3 regions of the Actinocorallia aurea genome follow, and region 1 is predicted to be linked to each of the others. Evidence: riboswitches for the same ligand, from Rfam matches in the RefSeq annotation. Region 1 holds a riboswitch; each other region holds the start of a gene.
The links. Region 1 has a riboswitch for cobalamin ahead of ACYVOM_RS10525 (ribonucleoside-diphosphate reductase subunit alpha). Riboswitches for the same ligand answer to the same signal wherever they lie in the genome.
Positions count from the first base shown of each region.

Region 2: another riboswitch for cobalamin. It lies ahead of ACYVOM_RS01755 (CbtB domain-containing protein); the one in region 1 lies ahead of ACYVOM_RS10525 (ribonucleoside-diphosphate reductase subunit alpha).
Region 3: another riboswitch for cobalamin. It lies ahead of ACYVOM_RS39990 (ABC transporter substrate-binding protein); the one in region 1 lies ahead of ACYVOM_RS10525 (ribonucleoside-diphosphate reductase subunit alpha).

Region 1 is NZ_BAAGPQ010000008.1:71,977-78,811, reverse strand. Features, by position in the region: gene ACYVOM_RS10535 (RNA polymerase sigma factor) at 1-1,073, shown strand, start outside; partial or broken gene ACYVOM_RS10530 (class I SAM-dependent methyltransferase) at 1,228-1,620, opposite strand; cobalamin riboswitch at 2,059-2,256, shown strand; gene ACYVOM_RS10525 (ribonucleoside-diphosphate reductase subunit alpha) at 2,350-4,659, shown strand; gene ACYVOM_RS10520 (ribonucleotide-diphosphate reductase subunit beta) at 4,659-5,657, shown strand; gene ACYVOM_RS10515 (TOBE domain-containing protein) at 5,797-6,183, shown strand; gene modA (molybdate ABC transporter substrate-binding protein) at 6,204-6,835, shown strand, end outside.
Region 2 is NZ_BAAGPQ010000002.1:324,276-331,110, reverse strand. Features, by position in the region: gene ACYVOM_RS01765 (AAA family ATPase) at 1-1,913, shown strand, start outside; gene ACYVOM_RS01760 (CbtA family protein) at 1,995-2,738, opposite strand; gene ACYVOM_RS01755 (CbtB domain-containing protein) at 2,738-2,932, opposite strand; adenosylcobalamin (AdoCbl) riboswitch at 2,935-3,076, opposite strand; gene ACYVOM_RS01750 (3-isopropylmalate dehydrogenase) at 3,202-4,251, shown strand; gene ACYVOM_RS01745 (branched-chain amino acid aminotransferase) at 4,440-5,531, shown strand; gene cimA (citramalate synthase) at 5,793-6,835, shown strand, end outside.
Region 3 is NZ_BAAGPQ010000038.1:359,500-366,334, forward strand. Features, by position in the region: gene ACYVOM_RS39970 (hypothetical protein) at 1-952, opposite strand, end outside; gene ACYVOM_RS39975 (adenosylcobinamide amidohydrolase) at 983-1,690, opposite strand; gene ACYVOM_RS39980 (ABC transporter ATP-binding protein) at 1,754-2,515, opposite strand; gene ACYVOM_RS39985 (FecCD family ABC transporter permease) at 2,512-3,519, opposite strand; gene ACYVOM_RS39990 (ABC transporter substrate-binding protein) at 3,524-4,441, opposite strand; adenosylcobalamin (AdoCbl) riboswitch at 4,527-4,615, opposite strand; gene ACYVOM_RS39995 (RNA-guided endonuclease InsQ/TnpB family protein) at 4,698-5,525, shown strand; gene ACYVOM_RS40000 (threonine/serine exporter family protein) at 5,587-6,835, shown strand, end outside.

The DNA.
Region 1 (6,835 bases):
TGCTGGGCGCCGCGGCCGACGCCCCGCCGGAACGCGACGACTCGCTGACGCTCCTGCTGCTGTGCTGCCACCCGTCGGTGTCGATGCCGAGCCGGATAGCGCTCACCCTGCGTGCGGTCGGCGGGCTCACCACCGCGCAGATCGCCGCGGCTTTCCTCGTGCCGGAGGCGACGATGGCCCAGCGGATCAGCCGGGCCAAGCAGGCGATCCGCGAAGCCGGCGCCTCCTTCGCGCTGCCGGAGGAGGCCGAGCTCACCGAGCGGGTGCGCGCGGCCGCGCATGTGCTCTACCTCGTCTTCAACGAGGGGTACACCAGCACTTCCGGCAGCGATCTCACCGCGCCGCAGCTCGCGGACGAGGCGATCCGGCTCACCCGGATGCTGCGGGCGGCACGTCCCGGCGATCCCGAGGTCGCCGGGCTGCTGGCCCTCATGCTGCTCACCGACGCCCGCAGACCGGCCCGCACCATGCCGGACGGCGATCTGGTGCCGCTCGGCGAACAGGACCGTTCGCTCTGGGATCCCCGCCTCCTCGCCGAAGGGCTCGCTCTCATCGAGGAGACGCTGGGCGGCGGCGGCCTGCTCGGGCCCTACCAGCTCCAAGCCGCGATCGCCGCGGTGCACTGCGAGGCGCCCTCGGTGGCGGAGACGGACTGGCCGCAGATCCTCGGCCTCTTCGATCTCCTGCTCAGGTACGACCCCAGTCCCGTGGTCCCCCTCAACCGGAGCGTGGCCCTCGCCATGGTGGCCGGCCCGGCCGTCGCCTTGGAGGCCCTCACCGCCCTCTCCGAGGACAAGCGCATCGCCCGCCACCACCGCTACTTCGCCACCCGCGCCCACATCCTCGAACTCCTCGGCGACACCTCCGCCGCCGCGACCGCCTACCGCGAGGCCGCCCGCCGCACCCTCAGCCGCGCCGAACACCGCCACCTCACCCTCCGCGCCGCCCACCTGTCCCCACCTGATTCCTCCACCCGCCCATTACCGCACCGACCGTGCGCGTGCCGCGGAGAGGGAAGCCCGGCTGGCGCAGGCGCGCGATCGGGTGAGGGTCTGAACGGGAGGCACGGGTGAGGGATGCGGGCCGCTCGGTTGGCTCTTGGAGGCGGGCCATCAGGTGGGCGTCGAGGAAGCCGCGCTCGGAGGCCGGGTCGTGGACGAGCCGGGCGAACGGGACGAGGCCCGATCCTGCGAGCAGGTCGGCGAACCGATCTACGGGCCAGCTGTAGGCGGGTGCCACCTTGTGGTCGAAGCGGACGGGTTCGGGGGCGTCCGTAGCGAAGAACGAGACCAGGAGCAGGCCGCCCGGAGCCAGGACACGGGCCTGCTCATCGAGCAGCGCGGGCAGTTCCGCAGGAGGGGTGTGGATCATCGAGTAGTAGGCCAGCAGACCGCCGAGCGCGCCGTCCCCGACCGGAAGGGATTCCATCCGCGCCTCGTCGAACCGCAGCTCCGGGTAGGCCCGGCGAGCGTACTCGACCATGCCCCGGGACAGGTCGAGGCCGAAGGCTTCCAGCCCCAGGTCGTGCAGCATCGCGGACAGATGCCCCGGCCCGCATCCGACGTCGGCGACCCGAAGGTTCCCCGTCTCTCGCACCAGTTCGGCGAAGCCGGCGAGCATGGCCCGCGCGAACGGCCGAGTCTCCAGCCGGTCGGCGAACATCGACGCGTACAACTCGACGACGGCGTCGTACGCGGCCCCGGTCCCCTCGTGATGCCCCACCACAACCGAGGACGCTAACACGCACCAGCCGCCCTCATCCCGAACACGGGTGAGGCACGGGAACGGAGCGGGCGCGGGACGGGAAGGGGCGGGGTGGCATAGGCGGGACGGGGCGGAGCAGGCGTGGACGGGACAGGACGGGCACAGGGCGGGGCTGGCGCGGGACCGAACGGGTGAGGCAGGCGGGGCGGTTGGGTGGCGCGGCGTCAGGGGGCGCGGTAGGGGTGGGTGCGGTGTGGTGTGGGGGATGGTGGCCGGCGGGGAGACGGCCATGGTGGGTGTGGGGGTGGAGTGGGGGCTAGATGTTGAGGTTGTTAGGGGGTGGGGGTACTAGATGTAGAGTTCTCTTGTGCTGGTCCGCCCTTTGGGGTGGGGAAAGAGGGAACCCGGTGGGAATCCGGGACTGCCCCGCAGCGGTGAAGGGGAACGGAAGCCGTCAGAGAGCACTGGTCCGCGAGGGCTGGGAAGCGACGGCCGGTAGGCGAGTGGTGGGCGCCCCTGAGTCCGAAGACCTGCCTGCACGTGTTTCGTCCATAGGTCCCGAGGGAGGGCCGGCGGACGCGTGTGCGGGCATGGCCGTGCGCCGTCCTCGTGCGCCCTCGGGCAGTGCTGCACGAGGGAGAGCAGATGACGGTGACCGAGACGGCTGCCGATCGCGAACAGGCGATCCGGGAGGCGGCCGCACGGGTCGCGGCCGATCCGGACCAGTCGCGGGTCGCGGCCGGGCTGCTGGCGGAGCTGATCGCCGACGAGGCGGCGGCGGAGGGCGCGGTGGCGTTCTCGGCGTCGATCGCGCTGGCGCGGGAGCAGGGGCTGCTGAACGAGCGGACCGCGGTGTTCGTCGCGCGGAACGCGGCCGCGCTGGACGCGCTCGTCGACCACGGGGCCGACGCGCGGCTGGAGTACTTCGGGATGCGCACGGTCTACGACAGGTACCTGCTGCGCCACCCCGTCACCCGCAAGGTGATCGAACGGCCGCAGTACTTCTTCCTGCGGGTCGCGTGCGGCCTCGCCGACACCGTCGAAGAGGCAGGGCGGCTGTACGGGCTGATGTCGCGGCTGGAGTACCTGCCGTCGTCGCCGACGCTCTTCAACTCGGGGGCGGCGCGGCCCCAACTGTCGTCGTGCTTCCTGCTGGACTCGCCGCGCGACGAGCTGGAGTCGATCTACACCCGGTACGGGCAGGTCGCGCGGCTGTCGAAGTACGCGGGCGGCATCGGGATCTCCTGGTCGCGGATCCGTTCGCGCGGATCCCTGATCCGCGGCACCAACGGGCACTCGAACGGGATCGTGCCTTGGCTGCGGACCCTCGACGCGTCCGTCGCCGCGGTCAACCAGGGCGGGCGCCGCAAGGGCGCGGCGTGCGTCTACCTGGAGCCGTGGCACGCCGACGTCGAGGAGTTCCTCGAGCTGCGCGACAACACCGGCGAGGACGCGCGGCGCACCCACAACCTCAACCTCGCGCACTGGATCCCCGACGAGTTCATGCGGCGGGTCGACGCCGACGCCGACTGGTCGCTGTTCGACCCGAAGGACGTGCCCGAGTTCGTCGACCTGTGGGGCGAGGAGTTCGACGCCGCGTACCGGGCCGCGGAGGCGGCCGGAAAGCACGTGAAGCGGGTGCCGGCGCGCGCGCTCTACGGCCGGATGATGCGGACGCTCGCGCAGACCGGCAACGGCTGGATGACGTTCAAGGACGCCGCGAACCGGGCCTGCAACCAGACGGCCGAGCCCGGCAACGTGGTGCACCTGTCGAACCTGTGCACCGAGATCATCGAGGTGACGAGCGACGGCGAGACCGCGGTGTGCAACCTCGGTTCGGTGAACCTCGCCCGGCATGTCGGCGCGGACGGGTTCGACTTCGCGCGGTTGCGCGAGACCGTCCGGACTGCGGTGCGGTTCCTGGACCGGACGATCGACCGCGGCTTCTACCCGACGGATGAGGCGCGCCGCGCGAACCTGCGGTGGCGTCCGGTGGGGCTCGGGGTGATGGGCCTCGCCGATGTGTTCTTCACGCTGCGGCTGCCGTTCGACTCGGCCGCGGCGCGGGAGCTGTCGACCGCGATCGCCGAGGAGATCGCGCTGGCCGCGTACGGGACGTCGGCGGACCTGGCGGAGGAGCTCGGCGCGCACCCGTCGTACGGGGCGACGCGGGCGGCCCGGGGCGTGCTGCACCCCGACCACTTCCCCGGGGCGGCGCACAGCGGTGAGTGGGCGGCCGTGCGGGAGCGGGTCGCGCGGACGGGCCTGCGCAACTCGCTGCTGGTGGCGATCGCGCCGACGGCGACGATCGCCTCGATCGCGGGCGCTTACGAGTGCGTCGAGCCGCAGGTCAGCAATGTGTTCAAGCGGGAGACTCTGTCGGGCGAGTTCCTCCAGGTGAACCGCTACCTGGTGCGCGACCTGCGCGAGCGGGGGCTGTGGATCCCCGAGATCCGTGACGCGATCAAACGGGCCGAAGGGTCAATCCAGGACATCTCGGTCATTGACGACGACCTGAAGGCGCTCTACCGGACGGCGTGGGAGCTGCCGCAGCGCGCGCTCATCGACCTCGCGGCGGCCCGGACCCCGTTCATCGACCAGGCGCAGTCGCTCAACCTGTTCATGGCGACGCCGACGATCGGCAAGCTCTCCTCGATGTACTCCTACGCGTGGAAGTCGGGGCTGAAGACCACCTACTACCTGCGCTCCCGCCCCGCGACGCGGATCGCGCAGACCACGGTGGCGGCGCCGGGCACCGCGCTCGACGGCACGCCGGGCCAGGCCGCCGACGACGCCGCGTCCGCGCCGCGAGCCGGCCGCCCGCCGACGGGACCCGGCTCGCCGGAAAGCGGCCCCGCGTTCGGCGGAGGCGCAAGCGCACCGCTCGCTTTCGTCGACGCGGACGCGGTCGCGTGCTCCCTGGAGAACCCCGAGATCTGCGAGGCGTGCCAGTGATGACCCTGCTCGATCCCGGCATGGACCTGACGCTCCGGCCCATGCGCTATCCCGACTTCTACGAGCGCTACCGGGCGGCGATCCGCAACACCTGGACGGTCGAGGAGGTGGACCTCGCGTCCGACCTCGCCGACCTGGGGCGGCTGACGCCCGAGGAACTGCACCTGGTGAAGCGGCTCGTGGCGTTCTTCGCCACAGGCGATTCGATCGTCGCCAACAACCTGGTGCTGAACCTGTACAAGCACGTCAACAGCCCGGAGGCGCGGCTGTACCTTTCGCGGCAGCTCTTCGAGGAGGCCGTGCACGTCCAGTTCTATCTGACGCTGCTCGACACCTACCTCCAGGACGACGAGGAGCGCAGGCAGGCGTTCGCGGCGATCGAGCACATTCCGTCGATCCGGGCGAAGGGCGAGTTCTGCTTCAGGTGGATCGACTCGATCTCCGGCCTTGAGGAGCTGCGGACGGCCGAGGAGCGCCGCGGCTTCCTGCTGAACCTCATCTGCTTCGCCGCGTGCATCGAGGGCCTGTTCTTCTACGGCGCCTTCGCCTACGTCTACTGGCTGCGCTCGCGGGGCCTCCTGAACGGCCTGGCGAGCGGGACGAACTGGGTGTTCCGCGACGAGTCCCTGCACATGGACTTCGCGTTCGCGGTCGTCGACACGGTCCGGGCCGAGGAGCCCGGACTGTTCGACGACAAGCTGACGGCGCAGGTGACCGAGATGCTGGAGGAGGCGGTGGCCGCCGAGCTGGCGTTCGCCCGCGACCTCTGCGGTGACGGCCTGCCCGGGATGTCGGCGGCCGACATGCGCTCCTACCTGGAGTACGTCGCCGACCAGCGGCTCGCCCGGCTCGGCATGCCCGCGCGTTTCGGGACGGCCAACCCGTTCGGGTTCATGGAGCTCCAGGACGTGCAGGAGCTGTCGAACTTCTTCGAGCGGCGGGTATCGGCCTACCAGGTCGCGGTCGAAGGATCGGTCGCGTTCGACGAGGATTTCTGACGGCACCTTCGGGGCGGGCGGCGCGTCCGCACAGCCCGCCCCGGCATGGCGGATGCGGCAGTCCACAGCTGAATCACCCGCAGGTGCAAGGTATATGACCGTTTGATCCTTGTATTTGCGAAAGATAGGGTGAAGAGTTGTGACGACGTTCCGGATCAGCGAGGCGGCGGAACTGCTCGGCGTCAGCTCGGACACCGTCCGGCGCTGGGTCGACGGGGGCAGGCTCGCCGCCGAACGCGACGACCACGGGCACCGCATGGTCACCGGCGCCGCGCTCGCGGCCTTCGCCCGCGCGCAGGCCGAGACGGGCGGCGCCGGCGACAGGTCGTCGGCCCGCAACCGGTTCCGCGGCATCGTGACCGAGGTCCGCAGGGACACGGTCATGGCGCAGGTGGAACTTGCCGCGGGGCCTTTCCGGGTCGTCTCGCTGATGAGCCGGCAGTCCGCCGACGACCTGGGGCTGGAGCCCGGGGTGGTCGCGGTCGCCGTCATCAAGTCCACGAACGTCGTGGTGGAGCTGCCGTGACGACCCCCTAAGGAGACCCCGTGTTCAAACGCGCGCTCGCCCTCGCGCTGCCCGTCCTGCTCGCCTTCACCGCGGCGTGCGGCGGAGGCGACGACAAGGGCGGCGACGCCGCCGAGGCCAGGACGCTGACGGTGTTCGCGGCCGCGTCCCTCACCGAGACCTTCACCGAGCTCGGCAAGTCCTTCGAGGCCGCGCACGACGGCGTGACCGTCAAGTTCAACTTCGGCTCCAGCGCGACCCTCGCCCAGCAGATCGCCCAGGGCGCGCCCGCCGACGTGTTCGCCTCCGCGAGCCCCGCGACGATGCAGATCGTCACCGACGCCTCCCTGGCCGGCGCGCCGACGACGTTCGTCGGCAACAAGCTGGAGATCGTGGTGCCCGCGGGCAACCCGGCCGGGATCGACGACTTCACCGACCTGGCGAACAGGGACGTCAAGGTCGCGCTGTGCGCCGAGCAGGTCCCGTGCGGGGCCGCCGCGCTGAAGGCGATCGAGGCCGCCGGGCTGAAGATCACCCCCGTCACCCTCGAACAGGACGTCAAGGCCACCCTCACCAAGGTCACCCTCGGCGAGGTCGACGCGGCGCTCGTCTACCGCACGGACGTGCTCGCCGCGGGCGACAAGGTCGAGGGCATCGCGTTCCCCGAGGCCGA
Region 2 (6,835 bases), on a different contig from region 1:
CGACCGTCGACACGCCGGTGCTGGAGGCCCGTGCCGGGCAGGCGCCTGCCGTCATGTTCGGCGCCTTCGCCCATCTCCTTCCGATCCGCACGCCCGTCAAGGACGTCGCGGGAGGCGCCGCCGCGCTCCTGGCGCGTGCGGGGGAGGGCACCTTCACGGTCGTCGTCGACGACGTGCACGAGCTGGACGCGGACTCGGGCCTGCTGCTGGCCGAGCTCGCCACCTCCGGCCGGATGTGCCTGATCGCCGCGGGCGGTGACGTGCCCGAGCCGCTCGCCGGGCTCGCACTCGGCCGCGTCGAGCTGAGCCCGCTCGCCGACCTCGGCGTCCTTGAGGACGTCGACGAGCCGACCGCCGAGTACCTTGCCGAGGCGACCGGCGGCGACCTGCGCCTGCTCCACGAGCTGCTGCGCGCCGGAAGATCCACGGGCGTCCTGGACGGCGGCCAGTGGAAAGAGGTGCCCGCGCGTTCCGGAGACGGCCCCGCCTCCCTCGAGGAGGCCATCGCGCGGGCGTCCCTGCTCTCGGCGCTCGGCTCGCCCGAGGAGGCCGAGCTGATGCTCGCCGACGCGCCGCGCCGCCCCGAGGACAAGGCCCGCACCGTGCTGGCCTGCGCCCGCGCCGCGGTCCTCGCCTACGGGCTGGGCCGCGCCGAGGACGCCGACCGCGTCCTGTCGGTGGCGCTGGAGACCGTCGGCATGCCCGCCGCGCGGCAGCGGCTGCTCGCCCAGCGGGCCGCGTTCGCGGTGCACCGCGCGGCCAACCGCGAGGCGTTCGACCTCGCCGACGACGCCGCCGAGCTGAGCGACGCCGACCCGGCCATCCGCACCCGCATCGACACCGTCGAGGCGGTCACCGCGGCCCTCACCGGGCAGGCGACCGCCGCGCTGGAGAAGGTGCGCGCGGGCCTGCGGCACGCCGAGCACTGGCGCGAGCAGGCGCCGGAGTCCCAGCCGCTGCTGGAGTTCGCGCGCTCCTGGGTGTGGATCAGCGTCGGCGACCTCGACGCCGCCGCCGAGCACGGCACCCCGTCCGAGGACCCGGTCGCCCGGGCCGCCACCCGCGCGCGGGTGCTGCGGGCCCGCGGCCAGATCCACGCGGCGCTGCGCGAAGGCTGGGACGGCGCCCGGATGCTGGCGCGCGGCAGGTCGCTGTTCGCCGGGCCGTGCCTGGGGGAGCTCGCCCACTCGGCGGCGCTCGCGGGCGACCTCGCGACCGCCCGGCAGGCGCTCGCCGAAGCCGACCGCCGCGCGCTGCCGACGCTGCGCGCGCTGTGGTTCCCCGTGGCGCTCGCCCGCCCGTGGCTGCTCGTCGCCCAGGGCGCGACGGGCGCCGCCGTGCACGGGCTGCTGGACGCCGCCGCGGCGGCCGAAGCCCTGGAACTGCGGCCTTACGCGCTCACCGCCCTGCACGACGTGGTGCGGCTCGGGGCCGCGGGCGTCGTCGCCGACCGGCTGGCCTACCTCGCCGAGGACGCCGAAGGAGACCTGGCCGCACTGTGCGCCAGGCACGCCGAGGCGTCGGCGGCCGGCGACTGGTCGGGGCTGATCGGGGTGTCGTTCGAGTTCGAGGAACTCGGCATGACGCTGCACGCGGCGGAGGCCGCGGCGCAGGCCGCCGAGGTGCACTGGGACAAGCAGCAGGCCGCGGCCGCCGGAACCCGGGCGTGGGTGCTCGCCCAGCGTTCCGACCAGGTCCGCACGCCCGCGCTGCGCACCGCCGCCGTGCCCGACCTCAGCCGCATCCAGTACGAGCTCGCCGGGCTCGTCGCGGCAGGCCGGACCGAGCCGGAGATCGCCGAGCAGACGGGGCTCGCCGCCAAGACCGTCGCCGACCAGATCGCCGAGATCTGCGGCCGGCTCGGGGTCTCCGGGCCGGAGCGGCTCGCGGTCCTGCTCTCGCCGCCGGTCTAGCCGACTCGCGCCGGGCGGAGGGGAGTCCGCCCGGCGCGCCCGGTCAGGCCGGCAGGGCCGCGGTCGGCACTGTCGGCAGGGTCAAGCCGGCACGGGCCGCGGTGCAGGCGCCGCGGCGCGGACGCCGAGGAGCCCGAAGACGACGCCGAGGGACGTCCAGAGGATGACCGCCGAGGCCGCGGCCAGGATCCGGAAGTCCCACAGCAGCTCCGGCGGCACCGGGAGCTCGTCGGGATCGCCGGGGATCAGGAAGAGCACCGCGAGCCCCGCGACCGGCACCGCGCCGGTCGCCAGGTGCCTGAGGTGCGCGGGCTTGTCGCGCAGCGCCGCGTCGACCCGCCACGCGACGAACATCGCGGCGAGGCCGATGACGATCGCCGCGACCCAGGTGAGCGTCCGCTGCTGCAGGGTCCCCTCGTCGCCCACCCCCGGCGGGTTGGGCGGGAAGCGGACGAACGGGAGAAGCCAGTAGCCCGTGAAGGCGGCTCCGGCGAGCGTCAGGGCACGCCGCCAAGGATGTTCCGCCGACGTGCGGCGGAACACGGCCCAGTAGACGGCGGCGAAGATGATGCCGAAGGCGATGCCCGCCCCCACCGAGGCCAGGACGAGGCCGAGGTGCTGCTCGGAGCGGGTGAACACCTCTTCGGCGTGCTCGTGGATTCCCGCCGCTGCGGCTTCGGCGGCCGAGCGCTCCCCTTCCAGCTCGACCGCCCGGTCCATGACCGGTTCGGCGACGAGGAAGGCGAAGCCGCCCGAGATCAGGCCGGCGAGGGCACCGGCGATGACACCCCGGCCGACGAGCCGGGGGAGGGGTTCGGCGGCCATCAGTGGCAGGGGGCGCCGAAGAGGTGCCTGCCGTCGTGCGCGAGCTCGTGCAGGACGGTCTGGGGGGCGAAGAAGAGCGCGTAGAGCGTGGCGAACGCCACGGCGAGCGCGAATGCGAGGAACACGTAGGTACGGAGATCGCTTACGGCGGCCGACTGCGCGCCGGTTGCCACCGTGGTCTCGGGAGTGTTCATGGTTCTCCTTTCGGGGTGCCTCGCCCCGAATCAGGGAGGACGACGGGTCAGTGTTCTGACTCTCCGGACGCGGCCGGATCACAGTGGCGGGACCGTCCCGGATTCTCACCGGGTTCCTGCACACCGTCGCCTCTGTATTGATTTGTCCCTTGGAGGGTCCTCTGTCGCCGGGCCGTCCGTCAAGCGCGGACATCTCGGGCGTCTCGTGAGGTGTTCTGAAATGTGAGACGGATGCCCGATGACTGAGACGAATGCACTAGGATGCCGCCATGGCATCCCGCAACATCCGACTCGCAGTCGTCGCAGGTGACGGCATCGGCCCCGAGGTCGTCGCCGAAGGCCTGAAGGTCCTCGACGTGATCGCCGGCCAGTACGACCTGTCGATCGAGCAGACCGCCTACGATCTCGGCGCCGCCCGGTGGCACCGGACCGGCGAGGTCCTCCCGGACTCGGTCCTGGAGGAGATCCGCGGTCAGGACGCCATCCTTCTCGGCGCGGTCGGCGACCCGACCGTCCCGTCGGGCACCCTGGAGCGGGGGCTGCTGCTCAAGCTGCGGTTCGCCCTCGACCACTACGTGAACCTGCGCCCGGTCAAGCTGTTCCCCGGCGTCTCGACCCCGCTGGCGGGCGTCGCCCCCGAGGACATCGACATGATCGTCGTCCGTGAGGGCACCGAGGGGCCGTACACCGGCGTCGGCGGCGTCGTCCGCAAGGGCACCCCGCACGAGGTCGCCACCCAGGAGAGCGTGAACACCGCCTTCGGCGTCGAGCGCGTCGTGCGGTACGCCTTCCAGATCGCGGCCACCCGGCCCCGCAAGAAGCTGACCCTGGTCCACAAGGACAACGTCCTCACCTTCGCCGGTGAGCTGTACCAGCGGATCATGAAGCAGGTCGCGGTGGAGTTCCCCGAGGTCGCCACCGACTACGTCCACGTCGACGCGGCCACCATGTTCTTCGTGAACAACCCGTCCCGCTTCGACGTGATCGTCACCGACAACCTGTTCGGCGACATCATCACCGACATCGGCGCCGCGATCGCCGGCGGCATCGGCCTGGCCGCCTCCGGCAACGTCAACCCGGACAAGACCGCGCCGTCGATGTTCGAGCCGGTCCACGGCAGCGCCCCCGACATCGCCGGGCAGAGCAAGGCCGACCCCACGGCCACCATCCTGTCCGTCGCGATGCTGCTGGAGCACCTCGGCCTGCCCGAGGCGGCGCGCAAGATCGAGAAGGCCGTCGGCGAGGACCTCACCGAGCGCTCGGGCGCGCGCAGCACCCAGCAGATCGGCGACGACATCGCCAAGCGAGTAGCCGGGTAGGCGGCAGCCGCCTGGTCCCCCTCAAGGGTCGTCAGGACGGGCGTGCCGCGGACGCGGCGCGCCCGTTTTCGGTTTTTCCGGGTGTGTCCGCGTCACCGAGAAGGTCCAGGTCGCGTGAACGTGAGACAGAGCACACAATGGAGAGCACCGGAGGTCGTTCCCCGGTGACCCGGAAGAGGTTTGGACAAATGATCGAGTTCACCGTCAAGCTCGCCGAGCAGCGCAAGTCCCCGGAGGAGCTGGAGAAGCTGCTGGCCGAGCCCGGGTTCGGGCAGGTGTTCACCGAACACATGATCACCATCGAGTGGGACACCGAGCGAGGCTGGCACGACGCCCAGCTCCGGCCGTACGGACCGCTCTCCCTGGACCCGGCCACCAAGGTCTTCCACTACGCCCAGGAATTGTTCGAGGGCATGAAGGCCTACCGCCAGCCCGACGGCTCCATCGTCAGCTTCCGGCCCGAGGCCAACGCCGCCCGCTTCAACGTCTCCTGCCGCCGCATGGCCATGCCGGAACTGCCCGAGGAGACCTTCCTCGAGGCGCTGCGCCTGCTCGTCGACGCCGACAGGGACTGGGTGCCCACCCGCGAGGGCCACAGCCTGTACCTGCGGCCGTTCATCATCGCGACCGAGACCGGCATGGGCGTCAACTACCCCTCGTCCAAGTACCTGTTCTGCGTGATCGCCTCGCCGTCCGCCGCGTACTTCTCCGGCGCGATCAAGCCGGTCTCGGTCTGGCTGTCCACCGAGTACACCCGCGCGGCCCCCGGCGGCACCGGCTTCGCCAAGTGCGGCGGCAACTACGCCGCGGCCTTCGTCGCCCAGCAGGAGGCCGTCGCGCAGGGCTGCGACCAGGTCGTCTGGCTCGACTCCGCCGAACACCGCTGGGTGGAGGAGATGGGCGGCATGAACCTCTTCTTCGTCTACGGCTCCGGCGCCGACGCGCGGATCATCACCCCGCCCACCACCGGCACGATCCTTCCCGGCATCACCCGCGACTCCCTCCTCCGCCTCGCACCCGACCTCGGGATCAAGGTCTCCGAGGAGCCGATCAGCGTCGAGCAGTGGCAGGCCGACGTCGCCTCCGGCGCCCTCACCGAGGTCTTCGCCTGCGGCACCGCCGCCGTCATCACCCCCGTCGGCCGCGTCAAGGGCGCCGAGGGCGAGTTCACCATCTCCGAAGAGGGCGGCCCCGTCACCCTCCGTCTTCGCGAGGAACTCGTCGGCATCCAGTACGGCAACCGCCCCGACCCCTACCAGTGGATCACGAACCTCGCCTGAACGGTCTCGAAGGAGCGGGCTTGACGCGCACGCGTCAGGCCCGTCTCACTCTCCGGACGGCCAGTGATGTGCGTCTCGTAATCTGAGATTCATGTGACGGGGCTGTAACACGTGTGGCAGACTGCGGAGCACTATGCGCTCCGGCCTGATCATTATCGGACGGCGCGTCGGCTAAAAGGACATCGCCGGCGCGCAGACCTCTCACGTCCCGTGGGGGGTCTTTTTGTTTCGCCGGACCTTGCGATCTGAGGGGCACCACCCATGAGTGACGGCTTTCACGTCTACGACACCACCCTGCGGGACGGCTCCCAGCAGGAGGGCCTCAACCTGACCGTCCAGGACAAGCTGGTCATCGCGCGGCATCTGGACGACCTCGGCGTGAGCTTCATCGAGGGCGGCTGGCCCGGCGCCAACCCCAAGGACACCGAGTTCTTCCGGCTCGCCCGGACCGAACTCGACCTCAAGCACGCCAAGCTCGCCGCGTTCGGCGCGACCCGCCGGGCCGGTCTGAAGGCCGCCGACGACCCGCAGGTCGCGGCGCTGCGCGACTCCCGCGCCCCCGTCGTCACGCTCGTCGCCAAGGCCCACGACCGGCACGTCGAGCTGGCCCTGCGCACGACCCTCGCCGAGAACCTCGCGATGATCCGCGACACCGTCGCCCACCTGAGGGCCGAAGGCCAGCGCGTCTTCGTGGACGCCGAGCACTTCTTCGACGGCTACAAGGCCAACCGCGCCTACGCCCTGGAGGCCGTCCTGGCCGCCGCCGAGGCCGGCGCCGACGTCGTCGCCCTCTGCGACACCAACGGCGGCATGCTCCCCGACGAACTCGCCGAGGTCGTCCACGACGTGGTCTCCACCGGCGCCCGCGTCGGCATCCACTGCCACGACGACTCCGGCTGCGCCGTCGCCAACTCCCTCGCCGCGGTCCGGGCCGGCGCCACCCACGTCCAGGGCTGCGCCAACGGCTACGGCGAGCGCTCCGGCAACGCCAACCTCTTCACCGTCGTCGGCAACCTCCAGCTCAAGCGCGGCATGGACCTCGTCAGCGAGGGCCAGCTCGCCGACATGACGCGGATCGCGCACGCCGTCTCGGAGGTCACCAACATCACCCTCGGGTCGCAGCAGCCCTACGTCGGCTACTCGGCGTTCGCGCACAAGGCCGGCCTGCACGCCTCCGCGATCAAGGTCGACCCTGACCTCTACCAGCACCTCGACCCGGCGCGCGTCGGCAACGACATGCGGATGCTCGTCTCCTCGATGTCGGGCCGTGCCTCGGTCGAGCTGAAGGGCAAGGAGCTGGGCTA
Region 3 (6,835 bases), on a different contig from region 1:
CGGAGGTCCGGCTGACCACCAGCGGGCCGATCTTGGCGACGGCGCCTTCTGACTCGTGCAGCGCGCGCAGCAGCGCCCGGACCGAGGCGGCGTCGCCGCCCCCGCCGTGCCGGGCCGCGGTGAGGCCAGCGTCCATGGTGAGCGACAGCAGCAGTGAGGTGTAGCCGCCGCCCAGCTCCTCCAGCATCCGCCCGGTCAGGTAGTAGCGGGTCACGTCGTCCTCGACGTTGCGGAACCTGATCTGGAGGCCGCTGCCCTCGACGCAGCGCTCGTAGACGTCGGAGAGGACCTCGCGCAGGGCGGGGTCGGCCGACATGAGCGAGCCGCCCACGGTGGTGAGCGGCTCGGTCCCGTCGGCGAGGGTCGCGGTGATCGCGTGGTCCAGCTCGCCGGAGGCGTAGCCGAGGAGGTCGGAGACGACCTCCTCGATCTCCTCCAGGGCCGAGGACAGGTCGCGGTGCAGCTCCATGACGCGGCCGCGGTCGGTCTCCAGGTCGGCGATCCGCGACAGCGCCGCCTCCATGCGGGCCTCGCCGGTTCCGCCGGCGATCGCCGGGACGGTGAGGGGCACCTGGGCGGACTCCATGTCGATGAGCCTGCCGCGCAGCTCGGCGAGGACGTCGCGCTGCTTCTCCAGCTCGTGCAGCCGGATCGCCTGGGCCCGGATGTACTCCTCGGCGCGGTGCAGCAGCGATGACATCTCGTCGATGCGGCCGCCGTGCTGGCTGACCCGGAAGCCCAGGTCGGGCAGCATCCGCTGCTTGACCTCGGCGAGTTCCTCGTTCAGCTCGCGGCCCGTCGTCTCCAGCCGGTTGTGCTGGCGCAGCACCAGGTCGTGCAGGTCGCGCACCCTGCTGACGAACGCCTCGGCCTGGTACTTGGACTGCCTTCCGGCGTACAGCTCCAGGACCCCGACTGCCACGCAGAGCAGAACGAGGACGACGGTCAGCATCGCGCGCTCCTTGATCGGTTTACCGCGACTTTAACCCAACGTGCCCCGATCCGGCCGCTCGGAAGACCCGATGAGTCCCAGTCTGCGCCGGTAGCCGACGGCCCCGGCGAGGACCGCCGCGTGCACCGCCCGCGCGATCCTGGCGCCCCACACCGAGCGCGGTCCGGCGAACGGCTCGGGCTCGCCGCAGGTGAGGGCGGCGACGCACACCGCGTCGCTCGCGGTGCCCGAGCAGTCGTATCCGGCTTCGAGCAGGGCCTGCGTCTTGGCCTCGGTGGCGGTGAGGACGGCGTTCACCAGGGCCGCGTCCGACAGCGCCGCGGGCACGTCGACGACGATGTTGATCGTCCCGGGGCGGTATCCGGGCGTCACCATGGGAGCCAGCTCGGGGTCTTGGACGCCCTCCGGAGCGGCCGCCCATGTCGGGACCCTGAGGCCGACGGTGGCGACCGCGTGGACGCCGCCGTCCTCGCCCGTCTCGTGGGCGTTCACCTCCGCGGCCGTCAGCAGGCCGACGCCTGGGCCGTCGAGGCCGAAGCCGGAGGAGAGCTCGCCCAGGTGGACCACAGGGTCCATGCGCGAGTAGCCGCCCGGCACCTGCGCGTTGAGCACCCAGCCGCCTTCGGCGATGCCGCCGCCGACCATCCCCGAGGAGATCATGCGCCGGGGTCCGGACCGCCAGACCAGCGCGGGCAGGCGCGTACCGTCCTCCGCGCGCCAGACCGTCTCGATGTTCAACGCGGCTCCAGGTTCACGACGGCTCCAGGTTCATGACGGCTCGGGGTGCACGACGGCTCGGGTTCAAGGGCGCTCCAGCGCCAGCAGGGGCCGGCCGTCGGGCCCGTCGGTGACGCGCACGCGCGCGCCGAAGTGGGCGGCCACCAGGTCGGCGGTGAGCACCGCGCCGGGCGGTCCCGCGGCGGCGATCCTGCCGCCGGAGACGAGGGCGAGCTCGTCGGCGTACTGCCCGGCCGCGCCCAGGTCGTGCAGGGTGGTGACGACGGTCAGGCCCTCCTCGGCGCGCAGCTCGTCCAGGAGTTCCAGGACCTGCTGCTGGTGGCCGAGGTCGAGGGCGGTCGTCGGCTCGTCGAGGAGCAGGACGGGCGCCTGCTGCGCGAGCGCGCGGGCCAGCACGACCCTTTGGCGCTCGCCGCCGGACATCCGGCCGAGCCGCCGTCCCGCGAACCCGGTGAGGTCGAGCCGGGCCAGGGCGGCCTCCGCGACGGCCCGGTCGCGGGCCGTCTCGCGGGCGAAGTAGCCGAGGTAGGGGGCGCGTCCGAGGAGCGTGTAGTCGAAGACGGTCATGTCCTCGGGGAGGACGGGGTTCTGCGGCGCGTAAGCGATCGTCTTCGCTCGCTCGCGGCCACGGAACGCCGTACGCCCGGCCAAGGCGACCCGCCCGGAGCAGGGGAGCAGCCCCGCGACCGCTTGGAGCAGCGTGGACTTGCCCGCCCCGTTCGGTCCGACGACGGCCACCCATGAGCCCTCGGCCACGGTGAGCGTCACGCCGTCCAGGACGCGCCGCCCGTCGCGGTCCACGGTCAGGTCCGCGACCTCGATCACGACGGCCTCCCCCGGGACGAGCGCAGCACGGCGAGGAAGAACGGCGCCCCGACGAACGCCGTGACGACGCCCAGGGGCAGCTCCGCGGGCGCGACGACGGTCCTGGCGAGCAGGTCGGCGAGCACCAGGAACGCGGCCCCGCCCAGGAAGGACAGCGGCAATACCACCCGGAAGGAGCCCCCGGCCAGCATCCGCACGAGGTGCGGCACGACGATCCCGACGAACCCGATGAGCCCGCTCACCGCCACCGCGGACGCGGTCGCGAGGGACGCCGCGGCCAGCACCGTGAACCTCACCCGGGCGGCCCGCACCCCGAGGGACTCGGCCTCGTCGTCGCCGACCGCGAGGACGTCCAGGAGCCTCCCGTGCAGCAGCAGCACGACCGTGGAGACGAGCGCGTAGGGCGCGACCATGCCGAGCGTCTGCCAGGAGGCCCCCGACAGCCCGCCGAGGATCCACGTGTAGACCTGCTGGAGGTCCTCAAGGCGGCTCTGCTGCAGGAACGTCTGCGCGGCCGACAGGAACGACGAGACCGCCACGCCCGCGAGGATCAGCGTCCCCGTCCCGGGCCCCGCCGCCCGGCCGAGCAGGTAGGCGAGAGCGACCCCGGCGAGCGCCCCCGCGAACGCCGCGAGCGGCACGCCGAGCCGCGGCGCGACCGGCACGTAGAGGATGACCAGGGTCGCCCCGACGCCCGCGCCCGCCGCCGACCCGAGCAGGTACGGGTCGGCGAGCGGGTTGCGCAGGACGCCCTGGTAGCCCGCGCCCGCGAGCGCCAGCAGCCCGCCGACGAGCGCGCCGAGCAGCACCCGGGGCAGGCGCAGTTCGAAGACCAGCGCCTCCTCCATCGCCGACAGCCCCGACGGCAGCCCGGCGACGGCCTTGAGCACCGCGCCGGGCGGCAGCGCGATCGCGCCGACGAGCAGCCCGGCCGCGAGGGACGCCACCAGCACCGCCAGCGCGACCGCCAGCGGCACCGGGCGGAGCCGGGCACGAGAGCGCATCGGGTCAGGCCGCGGCCTTCTTGACGGCTTCGGAGATGTCCTCGATCAGTTCGGGCAGGCGCGGGCCCCAGCGGGAGGCGATGTCGTCGTCGAGCGTCACGACGCCGCCGGACTTGACCGCGGTGAGCCCCGACCAGCCCGCGCGCCCGGCGACGGTCTCGGCGGACTGGCCCGCGCCCTTGGCATCGGCGAGGAAGATCAGCTTCGGGTCGGCCTTGAGCACGGCCTCCGCCGACAGCTGCGGATAGCCGGTGCCCTGCTTGTCGGCCCCGTCGGCGATGTTCTCCAGCCCGAACAGGCCGTAGATCTGGCCCAGGAAGGTCTTCGACGTGATCGTGTAGAGGTCGGTGGTGACCTCGTGGAAGTAGGTGATCCCCGAACCGTCCGGCACGGCCTTCACCGCGGCGTCGATCCGGTCGCGCATGTCCTTGACGACGTCGGCGGCCTCCGCGGACCTGCCGGTGGCCGTGCCGAGGTCGGCGATCTGGTCGTAGGAGTCGTCCAGGACCGTCGCGGCGGGCTCCAGGACGACCGGGATCTTCAGCTTGCCGAGGGCGGCGACGATCCCGTCCATGTCGTCGGACAGGACCACGAGGTCGGGCTTGTACCCGGCGATCGCCTCGGCGTTCGGCTTGAAGCCCGACAGGTCGGTGCGGGGGGCCTCTTCGGGGAAGGTGGAGTAGTCGCTCACGGCCACGACCTGCTCGCCCGCGCCGATGGCGAACAGCATTTCGGTGGTGGTCGGGGACAGCGAGACGATCCGCGCGGCAGGGCCGGGCAGCGTCACCGAGCCGTTGGCGGCCTCGACGGTGACGGGCCCGGCGGACGGCGCCGCGGACGAGGTCTCCTCGGACGTGCCGGACGAGCCGCAGCCCGCGGCGAGGGGGAGGAGCAGCAGCAGAGCGCCCAGCGCGCGTCGCATTCGGTGGCCTTCCTGAGGGGGCCGGCGGCTGAGACGAGCGCCCGGCGGGGGCGGCCCGCCCTTCCGCCGAGGGTCGAGTACCGCTTGCGCAAGCGAGGCGGCCTGGCTTCGCCGAGAGGCGATCACAGTTGCGGGACAGCGCCGGATTCACACCGGACTTCGCTCACTTGCGCAGCTCGCACGGTATCGCAAAGACTTGACCAGGTCCGCGACGGGGTCGGCCCGCCCAGCGCTCCTCTGACTACTAAGCCATGCCTTGGCTCGGGCGTTCGGGTGTGCGCGGGTGGTGTTCAACGACGCCCTGCGTGCCCGAGAGGAGGCACACGCGGCGGGCCTGCCGTATCTGTCGGATGGGGATCTGTCGAAGCTGGTCATCACGCGGGCGAAGAGGACGCCGGAGCGGTCCTGGTTGGGTGAGGTGTCGGCGGTGGTGCTGCAGCAGGCCCTGGCAGATCTCAACCGCGCGTACCGGAACTTCTTCGCTTCCCTCACCGGTAAGCGCAAGGGCCCGAAGGTGGCCCGGCCCCGGTACCGGTCGCGCAAGGACCGCAGGCAGGCGGTCCGGTTCACCCGCAACGCCCAGTTCAGGGTGACTGCGGCAGGGAGGTTGCGGTTGCCGAAGATCGGTGATGTTCGGGTCCGCTGGTCGCGGCCTCTGCCGGCTGAGCCGTCGTCGGTGACGGTGATTCTGGACGCTGCGGGCCGGTACTACGCCTCGTTCGTGATCGACGTGAACGGCGAGGCACTGCCCGAGACCGATCGAGTGGTCGGCGTCATCGGGATGCTGGAGTACAAGGCCGTCCGTTACGGACGTACCTTGATCAGAATCGGCCGTTTCGAGCCCACCTCGCAGGTCTGTTCGGTGTGCGGGGTGAAGGACGGGCCGAAGCCGCTCGATGTCCGGTCGTGGATATGTCAGCGGTGTGCGGCTGTCCATGATCGGGATGTGAATGCGGCGGTCAACGTCGCCAGGGCCGCCGGGCTGGCGGTGTCGGCCTGTGGAGCGCGGGTAAGACCGGGAGTGATCCCGGCGCAGCGTGGTGAAGCAGGAACGCACTCCAAGCTCACGCCTGTACGGGTGTAGCAGGGGAGAACTCCCGCCCGTCAGGCGGGGAGGAGGTCAAGCTCGCGCCCGGGAGGCAGGGTTGCAGGAGCGCACCGAGGAGCAGGCCGCCTATCTGGCGATGGAACTCGCGCTGCGGGTCGGCGAGCTGATGCTGGCGGGCGGCGAGTCGGCCGAGAGCGTGGAGCGGGCGGTCTCCGGGTTCGGCCGCGCGCTCGGCATGCCCGCCCGCTCGGAGGTGAACGTCACGCTCTCGGCGATCTCGGTGTCGTACCTGCCGGGCCATGGGCGTCCCCCGGTCACCGGGGAGCGGGCGATCCGCCGCCGGGTCCCGGACTTCACCAGGGTCGTCGCGGTCGACCGGCTCGTCGCCGAGACCGAGCGCGGCGAGCTGACCATCGAGGAGGCCGCCGAGAGCCTGCGCCGGATCATCTCCGGCCCCGGCCCCTACCCGTGGTGGGTGCACGCGCCGACCCTGGCCGTCCTGGCGGGCGCGGGCGCGGTCCTCGTCGGCGGCGGGGCGCTGTCGGCCTTCGGCGCGTTCATCGCGACCCTGGTCGGCGACCGGGTGGCGGCCCGCCTCGGCTCGCGCGGCGTCTCGGAGTTCCTCCAGACCGCCCTCGCCGCGGGACTCGCCGCGACCCTCGCGGCGGCGCTCGTCTGGCTCGACGTCGAGGTGCGGGCCGGGGCGGTGATCATCGGCGTGGTGATCGCGCTCATCCCGGGGCGGGCGCTGGTCGCCAGCCTCCAGGACGGCATCGCGGGCGACTACGTGACGGGCTCGATCCGCCTCGTCGAGGCGATCTACATCATCGCCGCGATCCTCAGCGGCGTCGGGTTCACCATCTACGTGGCGGCCCGCATGGGCGTCCCGATCTCCCTGGAGCACCTGCCGCTCGCCCGGCTGACCGCGGGCAGCTCCGTCATCGCCGCGGGCGTGATCTCCGCGGCCTTCGCGGTGCACGTCGTCGCGCCGCCGCTGTGGGTGCTGCCCGGGGCGGTCGGCGGGCTGGTGAGCTGGACGATCTTCACAAATCTGCTGCGCCAGGACGTCGCGGCCCCCGCCGCGACCCTCGTGGCGACGCTCGTCGTCGGCCTGTTCATGACCGCGCTCGCCCGCTACCGGGGCGTCCCGCCGATCGTCGCGGTGGTGCCGTGCGTCGCACCGCTCATGCCCGGCTCCCTCATGTACCGGGGCCTGCTGGAGATGACGACGGGGCACACCCAGACCGGTCTGGTCACCCTGGTGGAGGCACTGTCGACCGCGCTGGCGCTCGGCGCGGGCGTCATCCTGGGCGGCGAGCTGCTGCGGGCGATCCGGCCCGTCCGGG